One region of the Cytobacillus dafuensis genome, then DNA from elsewhere that is predicted to be linked to it. Evidence: riboswitches for the same ligand, from Rfam matches in the RefSeq annotation. Region 1 holds a riboswitch; the other holds the start of a gene.
What was found. Region 1 has a riboswitch for cyclic di-GMP ahead of FSZ17_RS23605 (globin-coupled sensor protein). Riboswitches for the same ligand answer to the same signal wherever they lie in the genome.
Positions count from the first base shown of each region.

Region 2: linked by a shared signal. The riboswitch ahead of FSZ17_RS03465 (hypothetical protein) and the one ahead of FSZ17_RS23605 (globin-coupled sensor protein) in region 1 are both predicted to bind cyclic di-GMP.

Region 1 is NZ_CP042593.1:380,213-384,640, forward strand. It holds gene FSZ17_RS01925 (DUF1835 domain-containing protein) at 284-1,327, shown strand; gene FSZ17_RS01930 (YnfA family protein) at 1,340-1,666, shown strand; cyclic di-GMP riboswitch class II at 1,773-1,858, shown strand; gene FSZ17_RS23605 (globin-coupled sensor protein) at 1,869-3,164, shown strand; T-box leader at 3,393-3,621, shown strand; T-box leader at 3,823-4,050, shown strand; gene thrS (threonine--tRNA ligase) at 4,103-4,428, shown strand, end outside.
Region 2 is NZ_CP042593.1:667,357-671,784, reverse strand. It holds gene FSZ17_RS03475 (methyl-accepting chemotaxis protein) at 1-734, opposite strand, end outside; gene FSZ17_RS03470 (hypothetical protein) at 795-1,505, opposite strand; gene FSZ17_RS03465 (hypothetical protein) at 1,776-2,144, opposite strand; cyclic di-GMP riboswitch class I at 2,281-2,367, opposite strand; gene FSZ17_RS03460 (alpha/beta fold hydrolase) at 2,670-3,473, opposite strand; gene dcm (DNA (cytosine-5-)-methyltransferase) at 4,179-4,428, opposite strand, start outside.

The DNA of each region.
Region 1 (4,428 bases):
ACGTCCTGCGGGAAATGCGTGTCCAGGGGAGACCCCGCAGGAGCGTTAGCGACGAGGAGGCTCCCCGACCACCCGCGGAAAGTGAGTGCCTGCAGCGGAAATCAACAGGGAAGTTTAACATAGTCTAATTATATAAATGAATTCTTTATTAAATCCGTATGTCCTGCTTTCTAAACTCTGAAAAACAGATTGAATGATAAAAAAAAGGAAAATTGATAAAATTGGATTAATGCTATAATAATGACAAATTTATGATAAAAAGGACTATTCTTCGGAGGTACAGATGATGGAAATAGATCAGTTAAAAAAGGCTATCGAAGAACTGCCAGAAGGGGAAGTAAAGTCATTATTGTTTCATATTCTCTTAAGAGTGAATCATATAGAGGAGAAGGAATATTCAGAAACAGAGTTTGTGGATGATGTGAAAAGGGTATATAAAACGCTTTTGGATATAACGAAAGAAAGGTCGGAATCGAAGCAAGCCGATACTTGTCAAATGATTCATATTCTTTTCGGTGGATCCCCTGCGGGTAGTTTAAAGGTAGCATTAAAGGAAATGGGAGTGTTTGAAAAGGAAAAAGTGTACTCCTTCTGGAATATATTTTCGGTCGGACCTATCTGGCAGCTGCATGAAGAGATTGGAATCGGAGCCAGATTTACTTGGATGAAAGAATCACTGAAGGATAAACATGAGGAGTTACGAGAATATTTACAGAGATTTCATCAGACAGTTCACCAAATTTTGTCCATTCCAAAAGATGTCCCTATTACCCTATGGACTGCTGAAAATGCGCATGAGCAGACAGGTCTACGCTTTGTTTTGCATTTATTAAAGGACAAGCCTAATGAAATTAAAGTGATTAACACCTCATTGGCATATGCAGAACATTTTAATCGAGCCGATATAAAATACACAGTATTGCATTCAGGGGAAATACCACCTGAAAAACTCCAAACCATTTATGAGCACAGTAAGCAGAAGCATTCTTTGTCGAACCTTGAAAGAGAGCAATATGAACAGGAATGGCTTCATCTATCGGATAATCGGGAATCATTACGAATTTGGCGGAATGGAAGAATTCAAAGTGTTTGTATTGACTATTATGACCAATACATCATCAATTTGGCGAAAAAGCTTCAACGCGAACGAGAGTCAGAGGAGTTTATGAAATCAGCGAGATTAATTGGAGAAGCGTTAGGGCATTTAGATCAATATATAGGTGACGAGTTCTTGGAATATCGGGTGAGAAAGCTGATAGAAAATGGTGTTTTTGAAATGGAAGGAAACTTGAAAGCCATGAGATACTATGGAGTAAAATTAAGTTAGAAAAGGTGTAACATGATTTATACGATATTGATATTCATTCTTGCAGGAATCGCTGAAATCGGCGGAGGATATTTAGTCTGGCTATGGCTGCGTGAAGGAAAGCCATATTGGTACGGGATCATTGGTGGGATCATTTTGGTTATATATGGGATTATCCCTACTTTGCAAAATTTCCCTACATTCGGAAGAGTGTATGCAGCCTATGGTGGCGTATTTATTATTCTTTCGGTTTTGTGGGGATGGGGAGTCGATAAAAAAACACCTGATACGTTCGATTGGATTGGAGCGGTCATATGTTTAATTGGAGTATCCATCATGCTTTGGAGTCCAAGGCAGTAGACAGAACAATAGTCGCGGCTTTTTTAAAAAAAATTCATAAATATTTCATAAAAAGAATATATCTAGTAGTTATTAAGAACTATATAATCAATGTAATCATAGTAAAAAAGTATCGGGTAGCAAAGAATGTTCATCTGTAATTTGGGCGCTTGGATGGATATTGAGCGAGTAGCGCAACCGACCCTATAAATTGGAGGTTAATATGGCTATTCTCTGGAAGAAAAAAACCAGGCAATACTTCTTAGAAAATATGGATCATGCAGATGGGAAAATTGAAGTAACAGTTCCTCATATTCTTTTAAAAATCAAAATGATTGATCTAACTATTGAAGATTTACAAATTATTAATCAGATGCAAGGACTTATAAAAGAAAATATAGATCGATTGGTCAGTGATTTTTATAAAACCATATTACAAGTTGAGGAATTGAAAAAAATTATTGAAAAGCATAGCAGTGTTGAAAGGTTAAGAAGTACTTTAAAAACGCACTTAATTGAGCTGTTTGACGGTAAAATTGACACGGATTTTATTGAAAAAAGATTAAAGGTAGCAAAAATTCATTATTATATTGGTTTAAAGCCCGCTTATTATATGGGAGCTTTTCAAAACCTTCAAAAAACATTGTTTGACATCATATTCGAGAATGTTCCCGATAGGATGGAAATTAAAACCATTTTAACGGCCGTTACAAAAATCTTTAGCTTAGAACAGCAAATTGTACTAGAATCATATGAGCAAGAAAGAGCGAACGTAAGAGAACAAGAACATCAGCAAGTTAGGAATGAGATAAAAAATAAAATCATTGAAGTGAGCACAGATCTCGTTGCGACAGTCGAGCAAACTTCTGCATCTGTTGGGAGCTTATTAGATAGCAGTAAAAAGGTAAACGAGCTAGTAACACATACGGAAAATCAATCGTTATTAACGGAGGAATTTGTTACTGAGGGTCAAAAGGAAATAACACATCTAGTGGGCCAAATTCAATCAATTAACAATGATATTGAGAATATGAATGAAATGGTTAAGAATCTTTTGTCCTCCTCTCAGCAAATAAAAGATGTCATAAATATTGTTCAAGCTATTGCAGACCAGACTAATTTGCTTGCCTTAAACTCTGCCATTGAAGCGGCTAGGGCAGGCGAACACGGGAAAGGATTTGCTGTAGTAGCAGATGAAGTTAGAAAGCTTGCAGTTAGAACGAAAGAATCGATAGGTACGATTGAGGAGCTAATTTCATTGTCTAATACCTATACAAATCAGGTGGATACGGCGCTTAGAAATGTAAATGTTGCGGTAGTTGAAGGACGAAGTAAATCAGCTAAGACAAGTGAAGCATTTGATCAAATTACAACGTCAATGAAAAATAGTGTAAAACAAGTTTCGGATGTAAAGGTTCAAATCAATCATATTGTAGAAACGATTCATGAATTTGGTCAAGCGATGTCTACTGTGTCTTCATCAGCTGAAAATCTAAATAATACGGCCAATCTTGCATAAGTGATTTTATCGCAGATTAACGGGCAGTAAGACCCCCACTACAAGGTTGCGAGAGAATCAAAGAAACCTAAGTGGGGGATCAACTGCCCGTAAAGGCCCGATTGGTTCAACTAACCATCAGTGGGGGATGAAAGAAAACCCCCACTGATGGAAGTTTCACTTTATCTCTTGACGTTCCTTTATTTCTATCCTATAATGCAAAAAAACAATTATTTTCCAATTGAAATGAATAGGGCTAAGATAAGGACATGAATCTTTCTTACTTTTCTTTCCAGAGATCAGGGTCATCGGCTGAAAGCCCTGAAGAAAAAAGATTGGTTTACCACCTTGGAGCTATTATGGGGAAAAGTTAATCCTTAGTAACCATAATCGGGAAGACCGTTATCTATTTGAGCGTAAAGTCTATTTTTGTGCTTTACGGAATTAGGGTGGCACCACGACCGCACTCGTCCCTTGCTTTGGGATGGGTGCGTTTTTTATTTTATCTTTGTAAATGTTACCGTAAAACTGGAAAAAGGAAGAAGAAGGTAGCGAGTAAAACCTAATCGTTACCGCGAAACAGAAAAAGAGAGGAAAAAGGTAACAAAAAAAGCTTCAAAGTTACCATCAAACAAAAAAAGCCGTCAAACGTTTCAAAGGAAGCCTTTTACTAAAAAAATACTATGCGACGAAAAGGACATGAATCTTTCTTACTTTTCTTTCCAGAGATCAGGGTCATCGGCTGAAAACCCTGAAGAAAAAAGATTGGTTTACCACCTTGGAGCTATTATGGGGAACAGCAAATCCTTAGTAACCATAATCGGGAAGACCGTTATCTATTTGAGCGTAAAGTCTATTTTGTGCTTTACGGAATTAGGGTGGTACCACGACCGCACTCGTCCCTTGCTATGGGATGAGTGCGTTTTTTTTATATAAAAAATTCATAAGGAGGAATAAACATGTCAATGGAAATGGAAGTAGAAAAGCGCAATCATCGAAAATTAGGGCAGCAGTTAGAGTTGTTTATGTCAATGGAGGAGGCACCAGGAATGCCCTTCTTCTTACCAAAAGGAATGGTCATTCGGAATGAGCTTGAACATTTATGGAAACAAAGGCATCAACAGGTTGGGTACCAAGAAATAAAAACGCCGATTATGATGAAGCAAGAGCTTTGGGAACAGTCTGGCCATTGGGAGCATTACCACGAGAATATGTATTTTTCCCATGTTGATGAGCAGAATTATGCGATTAGACCAATGAATTGTCCAGGTGCTGTACTCATTTT
Region 2 (4,428 bases), 290 kb from region 1:
CGTGATTGTTCGGCCAATTTTCGAACCTCATCAGCAACAACCGCAAATCCTTTACCATGTTCACCCGCACGTGCAGCTTCTATTGCCGCATTCAATGCCAATAAATTAATTTGTTCTGAAATCCCTGTAATCACTTTTACAATAGTGCCGATTTCGAGAGATTTTTCTCCGAGTTTATTTATTGCAACAAATGTTGTATTTATCGTTTGATTAAAATGCTCCATTTTTTCTAAGGAGTCCTTCAGCTTAATGTTTCCTTCTTGTGTTAATTCTAAGGTAGCGTTCGATTGTTCTGAAATTTGATTTGTTCTCACTGATAGATCTTCGATTGCCTGTGCCATTTCTTCCATAGATGCGGCGCTTTCTTCTGTAGCTACTAATTGTTTATTTAATCCTCTACCTACCTCATCAATTGCCGCTCTAACAATATCCGCTTGCTCAGAAGCATATTCACCGATTTCAGCGAGATTTTCTCCTTTTTCATGTACATTTTTTGAAAATGAAAAAAACTTTTCACTTATACGGCTGAAAAACTCAATCAGTTGATTAAATACAGCATGATCAGGACTTCTTTCATCTACTTTACTAGTGATATTTCCTGCTATTATTTCCTTCATTCCATTTATAATTTCTTTATTTATATGAGGATGATTTTTCAGCGAAAAATATCGGTAAGCAAAATACGCTGATGTCCCCATTAAGATAACAATAATGCCTAGTAAAACAGCTTCCATGATAAATATATCTCCTAACTTCTTCTGTTAATTATTGACTTAGACCTAGGTATGAAATTTTTAAATCTCTTTAAAAAGTATGTATGTTCCATCAGCTACATGTGAAGGAATGCCATTCAACTTACTATTATCCTGATATTTATGAACAATATAATTTCCTTCTACATCTTCATATTTTTTCATATTATGATATTTTTCCATCAAACGTATCGCCTTCGGGTTTGTCGCTTCACCTAATATACCCTTCACACCTTGTGAGGATGCCTTTGTTATCAGTATATTTACTAATTGCTGAATAATTTTGTGACGGTCATGTTCAGCTACCACTCCTATCATGAATAGGTGTAATAGCTCCCCATCTTTGATTTCTTTTCCGTTTCGTCTTTTATAATCTTCCATGAAACGTTTATCCACATCTTCTAAAACACGCAGAATGACATTCATATCATAAAAAGAACCTTCAAATATATCTTCTCCGATAATCTCTGGTGCATTCGTATCTCCCGCAAGTGCACCAACAACATTATTATTAATATCTCGGGCGACTGCGCAATATCCCTGCTCTATAGTAGAGTCTAAATAATCCTTAGTAAACTTATAGAAATCTTCATAACTTAGTTTTAATTGACCTACCATCGGTTCCTGTACCCATTTTCCTGAAACATCCACTCCGATAAATGAACGTGCTAGACACTCAGCTGCTTTTTGAATTAAATCTGTTTGTTCCTTCGTTATAATTTCATATGTGTATAACTCTAATGTTGTTTGCACTTGTAGACTCCCTTTCAAATTATAAAGTGAAACTTCCATCAGTGGGGGGTTTCTTTCATCCCCCACTGATGGTTAGTTGAACTAATCACGCTCAAAACGCCACGTCCTGTGGCTTTCGCCTGACTAGGACATCGTGTCCGTCGTCGGGCCTTTACGGGCAGTTGATCCCCCACTTAGGTTTCTTTAATTCTCTCGCAACCTTGAAGTGGGGGTCTTACTGCCCGTTAATCTGCGATAAAATAAAAATCCCCTTATTATTGGGACCTAACATTACATAGAATGATGTACTTTATCGATAAATGTACCGGTGAACTCAATTCTTTCAAGTACATTCCTAACTTGCACTTGAGCAATTTTAGATAAAGGTTTTACTACCAGGATATCCTTAAAACCTAAGCTAGAATAAAATTGCATCGTTTGCTCCAACTGTGGTACAACCTTTGATGGGACAGGTGTTTGGTGAGTCCCATCAATGACAAACGTATATTCTTGTCTTGATACTTTATTAATCGTATCCTGTAAATCGATCATAAAACCTTCTGCGTCTTCCTCTCTCATTAATCCATGCACCTGTACATGCACTTCCTTCGCCACCTCATTAATTGCCATTTTATATTTCTTTTTATCTACGACTATCATCTTTTAATCTCCTTTTTTACTATAGTCTGCTATGCTTCATTGTTAACATTTGCACATTCTTTTCGTAGGAGTGTAAAAAAAAAGCTATCCCAGATATAGACAGGGATAACCAAAATAATAGATTGCTATTATTATTCTTGGCAACCCGACTATCATTATCCAAGAGGATTTTAGACTCGTAGCTTTGCGTCCTTACCTTTCGATAAGTTTGCCTTTTTCAATTTTAGAAAAGATAGTACTATTATCACGTTAATAAATCACTATAACATTATAAAGCACTTGCAATTTTTTGTCGAACTAGAATTTTTTTCTTGGTTTACATATGAATAAGGAAATAAGAAAAAAACTTCCCACAAGTTTGGTCAACTTATGAGAAGCTTCATTAATATTATTGAACTCAGCTTTACCAAATAGTCTACTACCGATGTTCACACACTCCAATTGTCGTGAGAGCTAATGGTGAACATTAGTAAATTTAAAGAAGTGCACTGAACCTATCTATTTCCACTCATTTTAATTTCATTTTCACGCATGAAGTATCGGCAACATAACATTACGATTATGATTAAACATAAATTTTATAGTCACATCATTAAATCTTCTCGGTTGATCAATGTTACATACATGACCGGCATTTTTAATCGTTTCAAATGTCGTATCTTTTGTTGCTATAACCACCATTTGCGCATCTTCCAAAAACAAATAATCTTCTTCTCCCATTACAAATAAAGTAGGAATACCAAAAAAGTCTTTCTGCATACTTTTTAGGAACGGATTAACCCGTTTGGTTAGAGAAAACCAGTTAATGAATTCTTTTTGGCACATCTTTTTCGCTTCGAATACAAATTTTTTGCGAGCTTCTTTATGATTCTCTTTCGGCATGAGAATCCAAGCAAATAGGCTAACTATCCACATATAAGGTATAATGCGTTTCATTAGATTACCAATACTAACTAAAAAACTTGTGCGTAAATTCAACTTCGTGACCGCTCCACCTAAAACCATAGACTGAAAGCGATCAGGTTGTTTTTTAGCAATTGTTTGAATTACAATCGTCCCTAGTGAAATACCTACAAAATGAGTTTTCTTTATTTTTAAATGATCTAATACTTCCAAAACCTCATCGGCTACTTGTTCGAAGGAATCTCCTTTTTGCCACATGCTGTTTGTGGATTCTCCATGCCCTCTCAAATCAATTAATAGTACATTAAAATGCTTTTTATATTCACGTAATTGTTTATACCAAATCGACGAATTCCCCCCTGCTCCATGTATTAGAGTTACCCAAGGGGTATCGTCATTCATGTAAAATGATCGATAATGTAACATTATCTATTCTCCTTTTTTAATAAAGTGAAACTTCCATCAGTGGGGGTTTTCTTTCATCCCCCACTGATGGTTAGTTGAACCAATCGGGCCTTTACGGGCAGTTGATCCCTCACTTAGATTTCTTTGATTCTCTCGCACCCTTGCAGTGGGGGTCTTACTGCCCGTTAATCTGCGATAAAAAATCAAAATATTAAATAGCAGTGTTAACTTCTTATTTTAATAACCTTCTTATACTTTTTCAACTAAAAAGGCACCTTGCCACATTGGCAAAGCACCTTTTTACAAACTTCCCTACTTTTTTTGAACCAGCTACCCATTTGCAAAGAAATGAAAAAAGAAGCTTCCCACAAGTTTTATCAACTTATAAGAAGCTTCCTTTAAAATCTTCAATGATAGCAAAACACTCTCATCTTACTCAAAAACCCTTATATATCAAGGATTTGATGGCGTTATTACATCATGCCGCCCGTAGGTTGCTAGAGTGTAATATTGTTAACATTGAGTGCAAAAAGTGCGGTAAATCAACGTTTTGGATGTTCTTGTCTGTAACATCTTTAACGGGGATTTACCGTTTTTTATGAGATTACGTTAGCAAAATGTTAGCAGTTAGCTAATAATAACATTATTAAGTATTTGAAATTCCATTTGGGTACTTTTTGTTGTTTAAACAAATTAAAGTCCGCCGCGAAATTGGGAGCAGATAAATTAAGACATGACTGCCGATGTGTACCATTCCTTTATAAATTCTTCTATATTCTTACTTTCTATAGCTTCTTTAATTTGATTACCATCAATTGGGATAATGACTATTTCCTCCTTCGAACTCCTCAAACTTTCATTAGTAAAAGTAGTCGAAAAGCCATTCCAAGAAATAAAGAAACCTACACCAACCCTCTTCCTTCTATTTTCAACTTTATTCTTAAATATCACTAGCTCATTTTTTCCTGCCTTTTTA